3 regions of the Sphingobacterium sp. BIGb0165 genome follow, and region 1 is predicted to be linked to each of the others. Evidence: riboswitches for the same ligand, from Rfam matches in the RefSeq annotation. Region 1 holds a riboswitch; each other region holds the start of a gene.

The links. A riboswitch is a leader RNA that binds a small molecule or an ion and turns the genes downstream of it on or off. The one in region 1 is predicted to bind S-adenosylmethionine.
Region 2: another riboswitch for S-adenosylmethionine. It lies ahead of M2408_RS15945 (5-oxoprolinase); the one in region 1 lies ahead of M2408_RS05140 (methylenetetrahydrofolate reductase).
Region 3: another riboswitch for S-adenosylmethionine. It lies ahead of metE (5-methyltetrahydropteroyltriglutamate--homocysteine S-methyltransferase); the one in region 1 lies ahead of M2408_RS05140 (methylenetetrahydrofolate reductase).

Annotation. Positions count from the first base shown of each region.
Region 1 covers NZ_JANUEB010000002.1:327,168-329,373, forward strand. The annotation lists gene rimM (ribosome maturation factor RimM) at 1-55, shown strand, start outside; gene M2408_RS05135 (hypothetical protein) at 328-1,179, shown strand; SAM riboswitch class I at 1,282-1,384, shown strand; gene M2408_RS05140 (methylenetetrahydrofolate reductase) at 1,456-2,206, shown strand, end outside.
Region 2 covers NZ_JANUEB010000006.1:354,571-356,776, reverse strand. The annotation lists gene M2408_RS15950 (glycoside hydrolase family 95 protein) at 1-633, shown strand, start outside; gene M2408_RS15945 (5-oxoprolinase) at 794-1,060, opposite strand; SAM-I-IV-variant riboswitch at 1,128-1,221, opposite strand; gene M2408_RS15940 (DUF3050 domain-containing protein) at 1,432-2,196, shown strand.
Region 3 covers NZ_JANUEB010000010.1:216,410-218,615, forward strand. The annotation lists gene metE (5-methyltetrahydropteroyltriglutamate--homocysteine S-methyltransferase) at 1-836, opposite strand, end outside; SAM riboswitch class I at 913-1,016, opposite strand; gene M2408_RS22460 (response regulator transcription factor) at 1,169-1,858, opposite strand; gene M2408_RS22465 (ATP-binding protein) at 1,913-2,206, opposite strand, start outside.

The DNA of each region.
Region 1 (2,206 bases):
GGAGATTATTGAAGTAGAATTGCCTGAAGGGCTAGTCGATCTTTATAAAGAATAAAAGTGGACAGATGTCTCGTAAATTACCCCTGATTACAACTCGGAATTTACTTTAGAGCGTCGTTCTTAATTCCCATAAATTTGAATGAAAAAGGTCTAAGTTCGTAAAGGAAGTTAAACCTTTTTCGATTCAATAAGTTGAGGATTTAAATCGTATTTTGCTTCATCTGACAAAATTTTTGTTTTGGGACGGTCGGGGATCTCTTACTCTGATGGATTTTGTTTAAATTGGTACTGAATAATCAATATATTGACCATTATAAACGATCTATCTTGAAACTATTACTACTAATTATTTCAGCGATATTCTTATCCTCTTGTGCTTTCTTTGGGAAGAACAAAGAATTTCCGATCGGAAATTATCAGGTTATTTGCGGTTATACCAATGATGGCTACCTAGAGGCCAAAGCTAAGGATCCGCTAAATATTGAACCTGATGCATATTGTGATCATCCGCTTCATTATCGTTCCTTTCTCTCCCTTCAGGATAAAGGACAATTTGTCCTCGCGATAGGTGATATCTTGCTCTATGGCAAATATAGATTTGAAGGGAATAAAATTGAATTGGTGGATGATAAAAAGGGAACCATCTCTTTGGATATAATTCAAGTAAAAAAGAATTTCGTGCAATTGAAAGGTGATTTCTCCCAATTCAATTCAGCCCATTTACCAAATACGGAACGGTTGTTTCTCAATTTCGAATTAGACAAAACACCACTTCGCGAGCAGCCTAGTAAATTTGATAGTGTAGTCAATCTTTGGCGTAATATTCCGACAAGTGCTGAAAATGATCAAGAGGTAAAGGCCCGGGCATTAAACTTTTTAGATTATTCTATAGCATACTTTCAACACATCTCAAATTCTGGCGTCCATAGTGATTATAAGATAGATGGGATTGAATCTCCAATTACTTATGCGCAAAATGGCATTGTATTGAAACAATGGGAAGACGTTCCTGTCTCATGGAAAGAGCTGTTTTACAATGAGGAGAATGCATTGGTTGCCTATAAATATTTAATGGATGGGTTTAAATACGGAGAGAAGGAAAAGTATAGTGTCTCTGGCTTACTGCTGATCACATTCTATTTAAAGAATCTACGTAATTCTCTTTCAACTTTGAAATAATTTGTATGGGAAGATCTGGAAAAAAGACAGCTTTGTCACTATAATTTATAGCTTTTCGAAAAAATGTTTTTGTTGTTTGATTTTTTAAGACGATATTAGCAACGCTTATAGAGAAAGGCCGAGGGACTAGACCCAGTGAAGCCTTAGCAACCTGTATTGTTCAAGGTGCTAAATTCTACCCTGCTCCATGTGGGAAAGATAAGTTACATGCAGATAGACATATCCTCGACTTGTGCGTTTCGATGTAAGCCAACCCAAACTTAAAACAGTTTTTTAATGAAGATTATCGACCATATCCAGAATGCTAAAGGAAAAACATTGTTTTCTTTTGAGCTATTGCCTCCTGCAAAGGGACAGGGCATCCAAAGTATTTTTAAAACAATGGATGAACTGATGGAATTTAAACCACCCTTTATTGATGTAACTTATCATCGGGAAGATTATATCTATAAGGAACATGCAAGCGGGCTGTTGGAACGTGTATCTTATCGCAAACGACCAGGAACAGTGGCGATATGTGCTGCTATCATGAATAAGTATAAAGTGGATGCAGTGCCCCATCTGATATGTGGTGGCTTTACCAAAGAGGAAACTGAAAATGCCCTGATCGACTTAAATTTCTTGGGTATCGATAACGTATTGGTATTACGAGGTGACGCACGCAAAGGAGATGCTGATTTTATTCCAAGTGAAGGCGGACATGCTTTTGCAACGGATCTATTGGAACAGGTAACGGATATGAATAAAGGAAAGTATCTCCATGAAGATATTATCACATCTGAAAAAACCGATTTTTGTATTGGTGTCGCAGGATACCCTGAGAAGCATTTTGAATCCCCTAATTTCAATACTGATTTTAAATATCTGAAGCAAAAAGTGGATATGGGAGCTGAATTTATTGTAACTCAGATGTTCTTTAACGTGGAGAAATATAAGGAATTTGTGACCAAATGCCGGGACAATGGGATCCATGTGCCTATCATTCCAGGCCTCAAACCATTGACGACCAAAAAGCAACTGGTTACTT
Region 2 (2,206 bases), on a different contig from region 1:
TTAGCACCGGCAGTGCAGCTAGCCAAAGATGGCCGTATCATGGAATGGATCGAAGATTATGAAGAAGTTGATCCGCAGCATCGGCATATCTCGCATTTGTATGGTTTGTATCCAGGCTATCTGATCCGTTATGACGAACATCCAGACTGGCAGCTAGCCGCTAAAAAGAGTCTGAATGTACGGGGAGATGATGGGCCGAGCTGGGCCATAGCCCATAAACTACTGTTTTGGACCAGATTGCATGAAGGCAAGCGTGCCTATAAATTATTTCGGCAGCTGATGACCCCACGTGTCGATACACATATCAATTATGGCGCTGGGGGCGGTGTTTACGCCAATTTGTTAACTGCTGGGCCACCTTTCCAGATTGATGGTAATTTTGGTGGAGCAGCCGGGATCGCTGAGATGCTGGTGCAGTCGCATAAGGACAGTGTGTATCTCCTGCCAGCAATCCCTGAAGCCTGGAAAAAAGAAGGTCAGGTCAGGGGAATGCGCATCAAAGGAAATCATACCATAGACATGGAATGGAAAGATGGTAAAATACTGAATTACCAGATTTATTCATCCAAATCACAACAACTTCAGGTATGTATAGATCATAACTGGGTTGCCTATCATACAAAAGAAAAATAAAAGGATCCCTAGCCTGCAATTTTTGCAGGCCGGGGATCCTTTTGTCTTAAAAATCTCATTGCATACACATGTGTTATACACAATTACATGTAAATATGAAAAACAGAAAAGACAAGACGGTAGTCGGTGCTTCTACGCTGAAAGTGCTATGACTGCTGTCTTAAGATTGCAATGGAATCAATACATTGTGTTCCAAACGTACAGGGACATGCTTCACTGAGGTAAAACCGTCTTCCTTGGAAATGATGTTGGATAGGTCCAGTCCTCTTTTGGAGAAAGTACTGAGCAGCGCTGTCCGAAAGGTCGCTTTGGCCGAGCCCCAACCCTGTCCCAAGATTGTATCGTTATTGAGCTGTATTAGTTCGTCTGTGGAATAGTAGCTGAATTTTTCCAGTAAGTGTTGGTAAAGATTTGTTGTTGTAGCCATACAATTTAAAAATTTAAAGGATTAAACCATAAACTGTATCCAGATCTTGTTGGGAAAAATAACCGTTGTATAACGTTTATTTTGGTCGAAACCCGTATTAATTTACCACCGCGGTGTCTACACTCGGTTGGTATTGCATCATGCAATTCTGAATACTCTACAAATATAGTAGATTATTTTTTAATATTAAAAATATTTTTGTTTTTTTGGTAATTGGGTGTGGATAAGAAGACTAAGGCCGGCAAAAGTGAGTTTGGGTTTTTGGCTGTGGTTTGGTTATGAAGTGGATAGCTTGCCCGATAATTTATCATGTTACTGTAATCTCGTCGAAAATACTTTAAAAAACAGAGATAAGACAATACTTTTGCGGCATGAATAGAATTGCGGAAATTAATGAATACATTGCTGCCGAACGCGAGGTATTATTGCAACACTCCTTGTATCCTAAAATCAAAACGATCAAGAATCTACGTTCTTTTACCGAAGGGCATGTGTACGCTGTATGGGATTTTATGTCTTTATTAAAAGCTTTGCAGATTAAATTGACCTGTACAACTTTGCCTTGGTTTGCAAGTGAGCATCCTTCGACACGCTATCTGATTAACGAAATTGTATTAGCGGAAGAATCCGACGAATATATTGATGGTCGCCGTTTGAGCCATTTTGAAATGTATCTGGACGCAATGAGTGAAATGGGGGCAGACCTGCACCTGGTTAACAAGTTTATCGTGAACGCCAAGAAATCCAAAAGTATTTTTGATGCCATCGCATTGACGACACTGGACAAAAGGATCAAAGATTTTCTGAATTTTACTTTTGAACTGATCGAAGAAGGGGAGGTACATAAAATTGCTGCTGCCTTTACATTTGGTCGTGAGGATCTTATCCCGGGTATGTTTACCTCCATTTTGCAGGAGCTGAAAACCAACTTTCCTGAATCGAGCTTAGATAATTTTATCTACTATTTCCAACGTCATATTGATCTGGACGGTGATGAGCATGGCCCTTTGGCAATGCAGATGATCAGCGACCTGGCCAAAGAGGATGATGAGAAGTGGGAAGAAATGAAAATAGTCAGTAAAGAGGCGCTTCAAAAGCGCATTGAACTCTGGAACGCAATAGAAGATTCCCTATAGGGAATCTTCT
Region 3 (2,206 bases), on a different contig from region 1:
AATTGGTTTTCTCCACGTACTAAATCCAAGTGTAATGCATGGATAGGTAAGTTAACCGCGATATCTTCGTTGTCTTTTAAAGCTTCGAAGTAAGTTGTCGCAATCAATTTGATGTTTTTGGCAGCTGCAGCCAATTTCTCAAACGTAGGTTGGTATAATGCTTTTACTTTTGCATCTAAATCCAAAGCCAAGAAAGGTTCGTCGATCTGAACATATTGTGCTCCAGCTTCTGCCAATTTAGACAAGATTTGCTCATATACAGGAACTAATTTGTCCAATAGGTCGATACGGTCGAAACCAGCTTCTTTTTCTTTACCGATCAAAAGGTAAGTGATTGGGCCAAGTAAAACTGGTTTTGTCTCAATATCCAATGATTTTGCTTCGTTGTATTCATTTAAGAATTTCTCAGAAGTCAATTTGAACTCTTGATCTTTTGTGAATTCAGGAACCATATAGTGGTAGTTGGTATCCAACCACTTGGTCATTTCCATTGCAGTCACATCGATTCCCTCTTGTTGGAAACCGCGCGCCATTGCAAAATATAAGTCTAAGCTGTAGTTGTTGTCTACTTTATTCAACAAAGAATGGTAACGAGCAGGAATTGCACCAACAGTAAGGGTTAAATCCAATACTTGATCGTAAAAAGAGAAGTCGTTGGAAGGGATCAAATCTATTCCAGCATCTTTTTGTGTTTTCCAATTGCCTTCACGAATTTTTTTTGCTGTGTCCAATAATTCCTCAACAGAAGATTTTTTAGCCCAATAGGCCTCATTGGCTTTTTTCAATTCGCGGAACGCGCCCACACGAGGGTAACCTAAATTGTTAGTCAATAACATAATAATGTTTTTAATATTTCTTTTCAACTATATTTCTTGCTAGAGAGAGAAGGACACACTAGAATTCGGTGACTTCGGCTTATCATTCCCATATCAAGTAGGGTAGAATTTAGCACCTTGTCAAGGGACAGGTTGCTAAGGCTTCATCGGGTCTATTCCCTCTGCCTTTCTCTATAAGCGATGCTAAGTTAGAACATTTCTTTTTGATATGCAAATTTTTTATAAAAGTGCATCTATTTTTTATATTCTACTAAGGATAGAAATGTTTTATTTCTTTCTTTTCATTGGAAAAGAGGGTGAAATCACGCATTGGTATCTCACCCTCTATGCCTTTAACTCACCAGGAGTTTGTAACCTTTACCATGGACATTGACGATTTCAACCTTGCTGTCTTCTCTTAGGTATTTACGAAGTTTGCTCAGGAATACGTCCATACTTCTACCTGTGAAGTAATTGTCGTCATGCCATATTTTTAATAAAGCTTCTTCCCGGGTCAATACATCATTCTTTTTTAAACAAAGTAGGCGAAGCAATTCAGCCTCTTTGGTCGATAGTTTTTGCATTTGACCCTTGTAGGAAATCTGCTGACTCGTATAATCGAAAAAGTAATCTCCAATTTCAAACTTATCTGCAACTACTTCGTCCTCTTTATCTCTGACACTTCGTTTCAATAAAGCATTTATCCGAAGAAGTAATTCCTCAACACGGAAAGGTTTTGTGATATAATCATCTCCACCCAATTCAAACGCTTCTGTCTTGTCCTCCATCATGCCTTTTGCAGTGGCGAAGATAATCGGTACGGTGCTATTTGTTTTTCTGATCTCACGGCCCACGGTAAAACCGTCTTTTTTTGGCATCATGACATCGAAAATGCATAAATCATAATCATTTTTTTTGAACTGGGAAACGGCTTCGTCTCCATCAATACAGAGCGTAACGTCAAATTTTCCCTTTAATTCGAGATAGTCCTTTAAAAGATCCCCCAAATTGGGATCATCCTCTGCTAATAATATCTTTTGCATAATGAATCTATTAATTTTCACTAATGTTCCCTGAATATACAAAAAAGGAACGTGTTATTTTTTTACGGGCAAAATTACTTCAAAGGTTGTGCCCTTATCTTTCTCACTTTTTACGGTGATTCTTCCATTGAGTCTTCTCAAAATATCCTGAACATAGCTTAAGCCCAGACCAAAACCTTTAACGTTGTGGACATTCCCTGTGGGGATACGATAAAATTGATCGAATATCTTTTGAAGGTGATCCCTACTCATGCCGATTCCGTTGTCTGCGATGGTGATAACAATGTTGTCGCCAATATTTTTAGAACTGATATTTACATGTAGATCTCCTTTACTGTACTTAATTGC